2 regions of the Citrobacter sp. Cm046 genome follow, and region 1 is predicted to be linked to the other one. Evidence: predicted binding sites of a transcription regulator. Region 1 holds the regulator's gene; the other holds the start of a gene.

Evidence for each region. The regulator sigma-54, encoded in region 1, starts transcription at its own class of promoters, with help from an activator protein. The targets are predictions, from matches to a motif close to GTTGGCACANNTTTCGCTNT.
Region 2: glnK (P-II family nitrogen regulator) is a predicted target of sigma-54. The motif match lies at 3,149-3,168, and genes of this name have one in related genera.

What each region holds. Positions count from the first base shown of each region.
Region 1 is NZ_JAOWGP010000039.1:144,681-151,079, reverse strand. Features, by position in the region: gene rapZ (RNase adapter RapZ) at 1-735, opposite strand, end outside; gene ptsN (PTS IIA-like nitrogen regulatory protein PtsN) at 781-1,272, opposite strand; gene hpf (ribosome hibernation promoting factor) at 1,356-1,643, opposite strand; gene rpoN (RNA polymerase factor sigma-54) at 1,666-3,099, opposite strand; gene lptB (LPS export ABC transporter ATP-binding protein) at 3,146-3,871, opposite strand; gene lptA (lipopolysaccharide ABC transporter substrate-binding protein LptA) at 3,878-4,432, opposite strand; gene lptC (LPS export ABC transporter periplasmic protein LptC) at 4,401-4,976, opposite strand; gene kdsC (3-deoxy-manno-octulosonate-8-phosphatase KdsC) at 4,973-5,539, opposite strand; gene kdsD (arabinose-5-phosphate isomerase KdsD) at 5,559-6,399, opposite strand, start outside.
Region 2 is NZ_JAOWGP010000036.1:243,449-249,847, reverse strand. Features, by position in the region: gene OGX98_RS07840 (YbaY family lipoprotein) at 1-307, opposite strand, end outside; gene tesB (acyl-CoA thioesterase II) at 520-1,380, shown strand; gene amtB (ammonium transporter AmtB) at 1,441-2,727, opposite strand; gene glnK (P-II family nitrogen regulator) at 2,759-3,097, opposite strand; gene OGX98_RS07820 (SmdB family multidrug efflux ABC transporter permease/ATP-binding protein) at 3,342-5,120, opposite strand; gene OGX98_RS07815 (SmdA family multidrug ABC transporter permease/ATP-binding protein) at 5,113-6,399, opposite strand, start outside.

The sequences.
Region 1 (6,399 bases):
GATGGCTACGGTGAGGTAGCTGCGGTTGTTCGTCTCCAGCATGGGTAACCATAGCTCAAGATAGCTGCGAGTCTGGTAGATAAAATTGTGTACTTCTGTGTGTCGATCGAGGAAGGCGGCGACAGGCCTGTCAAGACCGGTCATCGGACGTAGTTTTGGATCCCAGTGTGGGTTAGGCAGGAATCGCACATCAAAGACGTAATCCGCATCTATTGGGATACCGTGTTTGAAACCAAAGGACTCGAATACCATCGTCAGTTCACGTTCACGTTTACCCAACAGTCGGGTACGTAACATTTCCGCCAGTTCGTGCACGGACATTTCCGAGGTATCAACGATCAAGTCTGCGCGGGAACGCAGTGGTTCCAGTAAATCACTTTCTTTATCAATCGCGCTTTCCAGAGATAAGTTTTTGCTGGAGAGCGGGTGCAGACGTCGCGTATCGCTGTAGCGGCGAATCAGCGTGTTACGGTCAGCATCAAGGAACAACAGCTGCGGTGAGAAGCCCTCTGGCAGGTTATTCATCGCCTGTTCGAAAATCTCTGGTGACTCAGGCATGTTGCGCACATCAATGCTGACAGCCGCAGAAATTTGGCGATCGGCAAGCGTTCTAGCCAGATCGGGCAACAACACGACGGGGAGGTTATCCACGCAGTAAAAACCCATATCTTCCAGCGCTCGCAGGGCGACAGATTTTCCCGACCCTGAGCGACCGCTGACGATCATCAGTACCATGTACTGTTTCTCCTCACAACGACAGAAAAAGATGCCATTGGGTTATTATGCCTCATCCTGTTCACCTTCGGTGTCCGTGATGATTTGATACAACTCCTGGTCGCTTTGTGCGGCGCGCAGGCGACGACAGATGGTTTTATCTGCCAGGCGTTTTGCAACCAGTGACAGCGTATGCAAATGCGTTTTGGTTTGATCGGCAGGGACCAGCAGAGCGAAAAGCAGATCAACAGGCTGATTATCAATGGCGTCGAAAGCGATGGGGGTTTCGAGTTGAACAAACACGCCGACCGCACGTAACGTATCTTCTTCCAGCTTACCGTGCGGAATTGCAATACCATTGCCGATGCCGGTACTGCCCATTTTCTCACGCGTCAGAATGGCTTCAAACACCACCTGAGGAGGCAAGCTGAGCTGCTTTGCCGCCAGTTCGCTAATGATTTCCAGTGCGCGTTTCTTACTTTGGCAGTGAACGGCCGCGCGTGTACATTCCTGGTTAAGAACATTGCTCAGTTGTAGAGTCGTATCGTTATTTGTCATAATTTCACCTAAGCGCTAACTGTACAAATGGCCTGTTGTGCTTCACAACAGGCCGTCCTGCACCCGCTAACTGCCCGGACAAGTTAGTGCTGTTTCAGTTTATCTTTATGTTTTGTTAGCTGCCGAGCCAGTTTATCAATTAAACCGTCAATGGCGGCGTACATATCCTGACCTTCCGCGCTGGCATGAATTTCGCCACCGTTCACATGCAGTGTTGCATCCGAGATGTGTGTAACCTTCTCCACTTTCAACACAATATAAACCTGATTAATCCTGTCGAAATATTGCTCAAGTTTGGCGAACTTTGTGGTAACAAAGTCGCGCAGGGCTTCAGTAATTTCGACGTTATTTCCAGTGATGTTGAGCTGCATAGTGTCTTCCTTATCGGTTGGGTCAGACCAGTTGTTTGCGCTGGTTAGACGGCGGAATGGATAAAGACTCTCGGTACTTCGCAACGGTGCGGCGCGCCACCATGATACCCTGTTCTGACAGCATAGAGGTTAACTTGCTGTCACTCAGCGGTTTCGCAGGGTTCTCCGCAGCAATTAATTTCTTCACCAGCGCGCGTATCGCTGTAGAAGAGGCTTCGCCTCCACCTTCAGTATTTACGTGACTGGAGAAGAAATACTTCAATTCAAAAATGCCGCGCGGACTGTGCAGGTATTTTTGCGTGGTCACTCGGGAAATGGTCGATTCGTGCATCTCGACGGCCTGGGCGATATCCGCCAGCACCATCGGTTTCATAAACTCTTCGCCTTGTTCAAAGAAGGCTTGCTGTTGCTCAACAATACAGCGACTGACGCGCAACAGTGTGTCATTACGGCTTTCCAGGCTTTTTATCAGCCACTTCGCATCCTGCAGATTACTACGGATAAACTGGCTGTCTGCATCGTTACGCGCACCGTTACACATGGCGGCGTAGTGCTGGTTGATTTGTAAGCGCGGAATGCTGTCGCTGTTCAGTTCGACGACCCAGCGATCGTTATGCTTACGTACCAGCACATCCGGGATCACGTATTCCGGTTCACCCGTCTGGATCGACTGTCCGGGTCTTGGGTCGAGCGACTGGATAAGATTTACAGCCTCTTTCAGTACATCTTCTTTCAGTCGGGTCACGCGCATCAGCGTGCGGAAGTCGTGATTGGCGAGCAGATCAAGATGATCGCTGATGATCAGGCGAGTTTCTTCCAGCCATGGTGTGGCTTTGTCAAACTGCGAAAGTTGGATCAGTAAGCAGTCACGGAGATCTTTTGCCGCAACACCAACAGGATCAAAACGTTGAACGCGTTTAAGCACGGCCTCGATTTCATCCATACCGATGTCATCATCGCCCATGCTTTCGAGAATTTCGTCCAGAGAAACCGTGAGATACCCTGTATCATCCACCGCGTCTACAATTGACGTCGCAATGGCGCGATCGGTATCCGAAAATGGAGTCAGCTCCACTTGCCACATTAGATAATCTTGTAGCGATTGCGTGGTTTCACCCTGATACACCGGCAGTTCGTCGTCAATGTAATCCCCGCTGGCCCCAGACGGCGTACCCGCGGTGTAAATTTCATCCCAACTGGTGTCTAGCGGTAGCTCTTCCGGCATCTCTTTTTGTTCGAGTGCATCTGCAGTATCTAGAGATTCGCTGTCCTGTTTTTCCTGGGTATCAATTTCGTCGTGAAGATCGGTTTGCTCGAGCAGTGGGTTACTTTCCAGCGCTTGCTGAAGTTCTTGCTGAAGTTCCAGCGTGGACAGCTGCAACAGACGGATAGCCTGTTGAAGCTGAGGCGTCATCGCCAGTTGTTGGCTAAGCCTGAGTTGCAAACCTTGCTTCATGTTCAGAGTTGTTTTCTCCCGCGGTAACGTGAAGTCTTCTACCCTATCAGAGTCTGAAGTCTTCCCCAAGGTATACGCGCTTAACGTGTTCGTCTTGCAGTATTTCGGTAGGCGTACCGTGTGCGATCAGATGCCCCTGGCTCACAATGTAGGCTCGCTCACAGACCGCCAGCGTTTCGCGAACGTTATGGTCGGTAATCAGCACGCCCAGTCCGCTATCTCGCAGGTGTTCAATGATGCGTTTGATATCAATAACGGAAATCGGGTCAACGCCGGCAAAGGGTTCATCCAGCAGGATAAATTTCGGATTTGCAGCCAGCGCACGGGCGATTTCCACACGGCGCCGTTCACCGCCGGACAGCGATTGCCCCAGGCTGTCGCGCAGATGTTCGATATGGAATTCTTCCATCAGTTCGTTGGCGCGATCTTCACGTTGTTCACTGGAAAGATCGTCACGAATTTGCAGCACTGCCATCAGGTTATCAAATACGCTCAGGCGACGAAAAATAGAGGCTTCCTGCGGTAAGTAGCCGATGCCGCGACGTGCGCGCGCATGCAGCGGCAGCAGGCTGATGTCTTCATCATCAATGATGATGTTGCCAGCATCGCGCGGCACAATGCCGACAACCATGTAAAAGGTCGTTGTTTTACCCGCACCGTTAGGGCCGAGCAGACCGACGATCTCCCCGGAGTTGACGGTCAAACTGACATCTTCCACTACGCGGCGGCCTTTGTAGGCTTTTGCAAGATTCTTTGCAGTTAATGTTGCCATAACGAATCAGTTACCTTTTTTCTCTGCCGGAGCCTTGGTTTTGCCTTTATCCTGCAGTTGTGACGGCACCAGTACAGTGGTGACGCGTTTGCCTTTATCACTGAAGGCCTGCATTTTCTGCTCTTTAACCAGATAGGTTATTTTGTCGCCGGAGATATTGCTGTCTACCTGCTCCAGATAAGCTTTGCCAGTCAGCACGACGAAATCTTTTGCCAGTTCATAGTGCATTTGTGACGCGTGGCCGTTAACGGGTTTACCGTTATCCTGCATCTGGTAAAACGTTGCCGGGTTACCATAACCATCGATCACTTCTTTACCGTCTTCACCGCCGGGACGGGTCACGACGACTTTATCGGCATTAATTTTGATGGTGCCCTGGGTCACGACCACATTACCGGTAAACGTTACCACGTTGCCCTGCATATCCAGGGACTGTTGATCCGATTCAATGTGGATCGGTTGCTCGGTATCGCCGGTTACGGCAAATGCCGGAATGCTGGCGGCCAGAAGTGAGCTGGCAAGCACAAGGTTAAGGCTGAGTTTGTTTGTTTTGAATTTCATATGAGGTTCTAACCTTTTCAATCAGCTCGGCGTTCTTGCTGCGTAAGTTGCCGCGCATCTTCAGTCCGCTGGAGTTAAATGTTGTTCCGTACAACGTAACCAGATCATCCGAAGTAACATCTTGCGTCACCAGGTTAATCTGCGCGTTATCGGTAGTAATTCTGCGTAGTTGAGAGTCAGGAACCAGCGCGTTGACTTCAACGTGGCCATACAGATAGAGCATACGATCATTGGTTAATTTGGCTTTATCGGCCTTGATTGACCAGGTCGGTACTTTATCCTTATCAAATGTGGTTAATACTGGTTGAGTAAACCACGAAACAGCCTGATCTGAATAATATTCAACGTGTTGAGCGATCAAGCGATAGCTTAGTGCGCCTTCCGGGCTATATACAACGGTATCGGTATGTTCGCTCTTATAGGTTGGCTCATTGCTATTCACCACTACTTCAGTGGTGTCGTCTTTGTCTGCCAGGTTAATACCAATCAGCACAAGGATAGCCAGCGACAGTAGAATGATAACCCAACGTCTGGTTTTGCTCATATCGATTGCCCTTTGGCCTCATCCAGTTTGCCCTGCGCCAGGAGTAATAAATCGCAGACTTCACGTACAGCGCCGCGCCCCCCGTCGATGTGGGTGACATAGTCGGCACGCGGGATCAGCAAAGGATGTGCATCCGCTACCGCTACGCTTAATCCCACTTTTTCCATCACCGGCCAGTCGATCAGATCGTCGCCAACGTACGCTACATTTTCAGGTGCAATCGCCAGTTTCTTGAGTAGGTCGTCAAAGGCGACCAGTTTGTCAGATTGCCCCTGGTAGAGATGAGCGATCCCCAGAGTGGCACAACGATCTTCTACAAGTTTAGCCTTTCGTCCGGTAATAATGGCAACCTCAATACCTGAAGTGAGCGCACAACGAATTCCGTAGCCATCACGAACGTTAAATGCTTTCAGCTCTTCGCCATTGTTGCCCATATAAATCAGACCGTCAGACAGAACGCCATCCACGTCAAGGATGAGCAGACGAATATTTTCTGCCCTGGTGATGACTTCAGTGCTGACGGGTCCATAACAGGTCGCAAGCGACGCACCTGCTTTACTCATTTCTTTTATCCTTGAATTTCTACACTACGCCTGCACGCAGCAGATCATGCATATGTAACACACCGAGTAACTGGTCGCCATCAGCAACCATTACCGAAGTGATATGGCGGGACTGCATTAAGTTCAGGGCATCAACGGCAAGAATGCCTGGACGCACACGAATGCCTCCAGGTGTCATGACATCAGCAATGCCTAACTGGCGTACATCGACACCCATATCAAAAACACGGCGTAAGTCGCCATCCGTGAAGATGCCGTCAATCTTCATTTTGTCATCGCAGATGACGGTCATACCGAGATTCTTACGAGTGATCTCAAGTAGGGCATCACGCAGGCTGGCGCGCTTGTTCACATGCGGGATCTCGTCGCCCGTATGCATAATATCGTTAACGCGTAATAAAAGCTTACGACCCAATGCGCCACCCGGGTGAGATAACGCAAAATCTTCTGCGGTAAAGCCGCGAGCTTTTAATAATGCAACAGCAAGTGCATCACCCATCACCAGCGTCGCGGTTGTACTACTGGTCGGTGCCAGACCTAACGGGCAGGCCTCCTTAGGCACTTTAACACATAGATGCACATCTGCTGCACGTGCCATGCTGCTTTCCGGACGACCGGTCATGCAGATAAGCGGCACGTGAAGGCGTTTTAGAACCGGGATTAACGCTGCAATCTCATTTGATTCGCCAGAGTTAGAAATGGCGATCACGACGTCTTGCGGCGATACCATACCCAGATCGCCATGCGCGGCTTCGCCAGGATGTACGAAAAATGACGGGGTGCCAGTGCTGGCAAAAGTGGCGGCCATTTTCCGCCCGATATGCCCGGATTTTCCCATCCCCATGACCACAACTTTGCCC
Region 2 (6,399 bases), on a different contig from region 1:
GGAGCACGAAGCTGAATGGCGCTTGCTTGCCCTCGGTTCGAACCGCTTTTTGTGACAGCACTTTTGACGGAGCATCGGCCAGTGAAGCATCCGACAGCGTGACGGTCAGCACAGCATCCGGTGGCAAAGCGACTTTCTGGCGGATCCAAACTGTACCAGAAACATTCGGCTGTTGAATTTTTGACTGTGTGTCAGCAATTGACGTATTAGGGCTTGGCGCAGGTGTCTGAATATCTGCACTTTTATCAGCACAGGCCGCCAGCGCGACCGCAACCGCTAAACCACTTACCATGTGCACGAGTTTCATTAAATTCTCCTTATCATCTATGCACCAGCGAGAACTTTCCCCGCCAGAAGAGTGGTTAACAAAAACATAACGTGACTAAGTGTGGCACAAATCAGCTATTTTTGCCTGTAATAGACCTGTTATTCAGACAATTGCACCCATCGGACCACTTTCAAAATTGCGTTATACTCTGCCTACCTCGCTGCGACATCGATATCACCTGGAGAGCACGTATGAGTCTGGCACTGAAAAATTTGCTGACATTGTTGAATCTGGAAAAAATTGAAGAAGGACTCTTTCGGGGCCAAAGTGAAGACTTAGGGTTGCGTCAGGTTTTTGGGGGACAGGTCGTCGGCCAGGCGCTGTACGCCGCAAAAGAGACCGTGCCGGAAGAACGTCTGGTGCACTCTTTCCATAGCTACTTTTTACGCCCGGGAGATAGCCAAAAACCGATAATCTACGATGTAGAAGTTCTGCGCGATGGTAACAGCTTCAGCGCTCGCCGCATTGCCGCTATTCAGAACGGGAAACCCATTTTTTATATGACCGCCTCTTTTCAGGCGCCGGAAGACGGGTTTGAACATCAAAAAACCATGCCTGCCGCACCGGGCCCAGAAGAGCTGAAATCGGAAACGGAAATTGCCCGCTCTGTGGCTCATCTGCTGCCGCCGCTGTTGAAAGAAAAGTTTATCAACGACCGTCCGCTGGAGGTTCGTCCAGTAGAGTTTCATAACCCGTTAAAAGGTCATGTTGCCGAACCAACCCGTCAGGTGTGGATCCGTGCCAACGGCACGCTGCAGGACGATTTGCGCGTACATCAATACCTCCTTGGCTACGCTTCTGATCTGAATTTCCTGCCCGTTGCGCTGCAACCGTACGGTATTGGTTTCCTGGAGAAAGGTATTCAAATAGCCACTATCGACCATTCGATGTGGTTCCATCGTCCTTTCAATATCAATGAATGGTTGCTGTATAACGTGGAGAGCACTTCCGCCTCCGGAGCCAGGGGCTTTGTTCGTGGGGAGTTTTATACTCAGGACGGCGTGCTGGTAGCTTCTACCGTACAGGAAGGGGTCATGCGTAACCGTAATTAATAAATGCCGGTTTCGGCCTACAAGCATACTCTTTGTAGGCCGAAACCAGCAGTCGAGGGATCACGCGTTGTAGGCGTTTTCACCGTGGCTGTTAACATCCAGCCCTTCACGCTCCTGCTCTTCCGGTACACGCAGCCCCACGGTCATATCTGCCAGCTTATAACCGATGAACGCTACCACACCGGACCAGACGATGGTAATCGCTACACTTTCCAGTTGAACCAGTAGCTGATGCCCCATTGTAACGCCTTCAGCAAAGCCCACTCCCCCCAGCGAGCTGGCTGCAAATACCCCGGTCAGGATACAGCCAACAATGCCGCAGACACCGTGGACACCGAACACGTCACAGGGGTCATCGACACGCAGAAAACGTTTCAGCATCGTCACCCCCCACAAGCCAGCCAGACCGGCAATGACTCCGATGATCAGCGCACCACCAACTCCGATATAGCCACAGGCAGGCGTCACGCCAACCAGACCTGCAATAGCACCGGAGCATGCACCTAATAAAGATGGTTTGCCACGCAATGCCCACTCACCGAAGATCCACCCCAGGATGGCAGCAGCAGTGGCAACAACGGTATTCACAAATGCCAGTGCAGCGATTTCATTTGCCGTTCCTGCAGAACCGGCATTAAAACCAAACCAGCCGATATAGAGGATAGCGGTACCGGTAAAGACCATTGGCAGGTTATGCGGTTTAAAGGCTTCTTTGCCAAACCCAACACGTTTGCCAATCAGATAAGCCCCAACTAAACCGGCAATCGCCGCGTTAATATGTACAACCGTTCCGCCAGCAAAATCCAGAGCGCCATGGGAAGCCAGCAGTCCACCACCCCATACCATATGCGCGATAGGGATGTAGGAAAGCGTTAGCCACACCACCACAAAAATCAGTACTGCAGAGAAGCGGATTCGTTCAGCCAGTGCACCAACGATAAGCCCAACGGTAATGCAGGCGAACGAGCCCTGGAAAGCAACGTGGATATACTGATAGAAACTCCCCGTAACCGCCGTCAGCGCGATGCTTTTCAGCATTACCCAGTTGAAGTTACCGAAGAAATTATTCCCCTCGCCAAAAGCCAGCGAGTAGCCATAAACAACCCATAAAATGCAGACCAGCGCGAACGTCACTGTGACCTGAGTCAGCATCGATAAGACGTTCTTACCGCGAATCAAACCGCCGTAGAACAGCGCGATGCCCGGAATGGTCATAAACAGCACCAATGCGGTGCAAATCATCATAAAGGCATTATCGGCTTTATCTGCGACTGCCGGTGCCGCCATCGCCAGCCCCGGCAGCAACGCCAGTGAAGCAATACCCGTTTTCATCGTTGCTATCTTCATTTTTTGGTTTCCTATCACTGTGTGCCAGAAGTTACAGTGCGGCTTCGTCGGCTTCGCCGGTACGAATGCGAATCACACGTTGCAGCTCGGCGACGAATATTTTGCCGTCGCCAATTTTTCCGGTGTAGGCCGCCTTACTGATGACATCAATAACTTCATCAAGCTGGTCGTCGGCAATTGCCACATCAATCTTCACCTTCGGTAAAAAATTGACGCTGTATTCGGCCCCCCGGTACAACTCGGCATGGCCTTTCTGTCGTCCAAAGCCCTTCACTTCGGTGACGGTCAGCCCCTGAATACCAATAGACGACAGTGCTTCACGGACGTCTTCCAGTTTGAACGGTTTGATTACCACGGTAACCAGCTTCATAGATCCCCTCCAGTCAGAATTCAGTAGTGGCTGCAGATACACGGGATGAATATTGCAAGGGGTGTGCCAGGAATCGAAAAAACAGAAATGGACCGTTATTTAGTGCAGAAAACAGGGGATCGAGTTGAAAGGCTGAAACGTGATGTACATCAGAAACAATAAATGGAAAGAAAAACGCACCATGACAGTGCATGATGCGTTATTTTTTTGCACCAACAGCGTTGGCTACAGCGAAGCTGGTGCATCAGGCGATAAGCGAGTCCTCTTGCGCGCTGGCCGCCAGCTCTTCACCGGCTAACTGCAGTTGATACATCTGCCAGTATCGCCCTTGCGCCGTCAGTAATTGCTGATGCGTACCGCGTTCAACGGCCTGACCACGGTGCAGCACCAGAATAGTGTCTGCATCCACAATCGTCGATAACCGGTGCGCAATCACCACCAGCGTAGTGTGTTCACGTACCGCCGCCAGCGCCTGCTGAATTGCCTGTTCCGTTCCCGAGTCAATACTGGCGGTGGCTTCATCCAGGATCAGTACCTGCGGCGTTTCAACCAGTACCCGCGCCAGCGCTAACAGCTGTTTCTGCCCGACGGACAAATTATTCCCTTGCTCACCCAGTCGGGTGTGAATGCCATCACTCAGGCCACGAGCCAGTTCCGCCAGTTGCACGGTCTCAAGTGCCTGCCAGACCCTACCTTCTGAAATATCACGCCCCAGCGTGACGTTAGCCAGAAAGGTATCTGCCATCACCACCGGATCCTGTTGCACCATCGCTACCCCCTGACGCAGGACGTCATGACTCAATGAGGAGAGAGGTCGTCCGTCAAGACGGATTTCCCCTTGAGTCAGCGGGTAGTAGCCCATCAGCAGGCTGGCGAGCGTACTCTTGCCGCTTCCGGTATGTCCGACCAGTGCCACAAAACTGCGCGAAGGAACAGACAGGTTGATATTTTGCAGGACCAGATTGTCATCGCGATAAGCAAATGACACATTATCAACCTCAATATTTCCACTCCTCAGAGGCTGCTCATCCTTGCCATATTGCTGGCGCGGCCCATCCATCAGTTCAAAAACACGTTCACCGGCGACAACTGCTTGTTGCAGCATCGATTGCTGAGTCGTCAGCTCGATCAGAGGTTCGTTCAGACGCCCGAGATAACTGATAAACGCATACAGAACCCCGACTTCAATTGTGCTGCCAGACGTGAAGCTGAACAGCATTAATAAGCCACAAAGGATCAGCGCAGAAAAAAGGCTAAGCAACGGTCGTAATAAAAAACCGTCCAGTCGCAGGGTCTGCATTCGCGCCATATAGTGCGAACGGCTGGCCTCGCCCATTCTTTCACCAAAGCGCGCCTGCTGGCGGAACTGCTGGATCACGCTCATACCGTTAATGACTTCGTTAAAGCCATCGTTTATGTCCGCCAGATAGGCGCGAACGCGGCGCACAATAGGTGTGCTGTAACGCTGATAGATCACCATCACCACCAGCACAGCGGGGAAAATAGCCATTGCCACCAGCGCCATACGCCATTCCAGACTGAACATTGCCACCAGCATGGCGCCAATTAAGGCAGCACTGCGCAGAACCGTCGCCACTACCGTCACGTACAGGTCGCGAATAACTTCAGTGTCGTTGGTTACGCGGGAGATAAGCTGCCCGACAGGCTGGGTGTCAAATTCGCTCAGTGGCTGGCGCAACGCGGCATCCATAACATCCGTACGTAGCTGCTGCACCACACCGACAGCGGCCTGGTTAAACAACAGTGACTGCGCGTAGTGCAAACCCGCAGCCAGCAGTTGCAGACCTATGTAAGCCGCGACCAACCCGGCGACCATCGCTAACGGCAGGTTGTTTTTCGCCACCATGTTATCGATGAAATAGCTAATCAACAGCGGACCACTGACTTCGGCCGCCGCGGCTACCCACAGCATGACCACCGCAATGGCCAGCGGTTTTCGCCACGGTGATCCATACACCAGCAGCCTTTTCAGGGTCGGCCATAATTGCCCAAAGCTACGCATTAGCCGCCTCCTCATTTATTTCCGGGGCGTCAGACAGCGCCGCTTCCAGCTGTTGATAACGGTACATATCACGATACCAGCCAGGTTGCTGCACCAAATAATCATGTTCTCCACGCTGGGTAATATGTCCATGCTGCATCACAATAATCTCGCTGGCTTCCGTCAAAGCAGACAGGCGGTGAGCGCTGATAATAACGGTTCTCCCTTCGCCCCACTGCCGCAGGTTGTGCAGGATCTGATGCTCAGTACGACCATCTACCGCCGACAGGGCATCGTCCAGAATCAGGATTTCCGCATTGAGCAGCAACGCGCGGGCGATGGAAATACGCTGTTTTTGCCCACCTGACAGCATAACGCCACGCTCACCGACCTCGGTGTCATACCCCTGGGGAAGACGTAAAATATCCTCGTGTACGCTGGCTAAGCGCGCCACATGTTCAATCTCGTCCTGCGTCGCCTGCGGGCGTCCAAGAGCAATGTTGTTGGCGACCGTATCCGAAAACAAAAATGGTGTCTGACTAACAACTGCCAGCCGACTGCGCCAGCTATCAAGCTGTAAGCGCGTTAACGGAATATCATGAAAACGCACATCGCCCTGCGTAATATCGAAGTGGCGCTGGATCAGCGCCAGAATGGTACTTTTTCCTGCACCTGTCGGACCACAGATACCCAGCATCTGCCCAGGCTTAAGCTGAAAGCTGACGTTTTCAAGAGTTGGGTGAGTCATTAACGGATAGCTGAATTCGCGGATCGCTACCGACAATTCTCCACGACCTTCCGGCACCGACTCCACGCCATCATCTACCACAGGAGCTTCGGCAAGCATGGCACGAATGCGGCTGTACGCAGCGCTACCGCGCTCGACGATGTTAAACATCCACGCCAGCGCCAGCATTGGCCAAATCATCAAACCGAGATACATCATAAAACTGGTCAACTGACCTAGCGTCAGCGATCCGTGAACCACCATCCAGCTTCCGCCGCCAATTGCCAGCAGGTTCGCCATGCCAATAGCGATATAAATTGTTGGGTCAAAGCGGGCATCAATACGCGCAACGCGCATATTTTTCTTCCCGGTATCTTCGGCGTCTGCCGCAAATAAGGCCGACTGACGGTCTTCCAGGCCAAAGGCTTTAATCATGCGAATGCTGGTCAGGCTCTCCTGAGTACGATCGTTAAGGCTGGAGAATGCCGCCTGCGCCAGTTTAAAGCGGTTATGCAACCTATCGCCGTAACGTTTAATCATCAGTGCCATCACCGGCATCGGCAATAAGGCGAT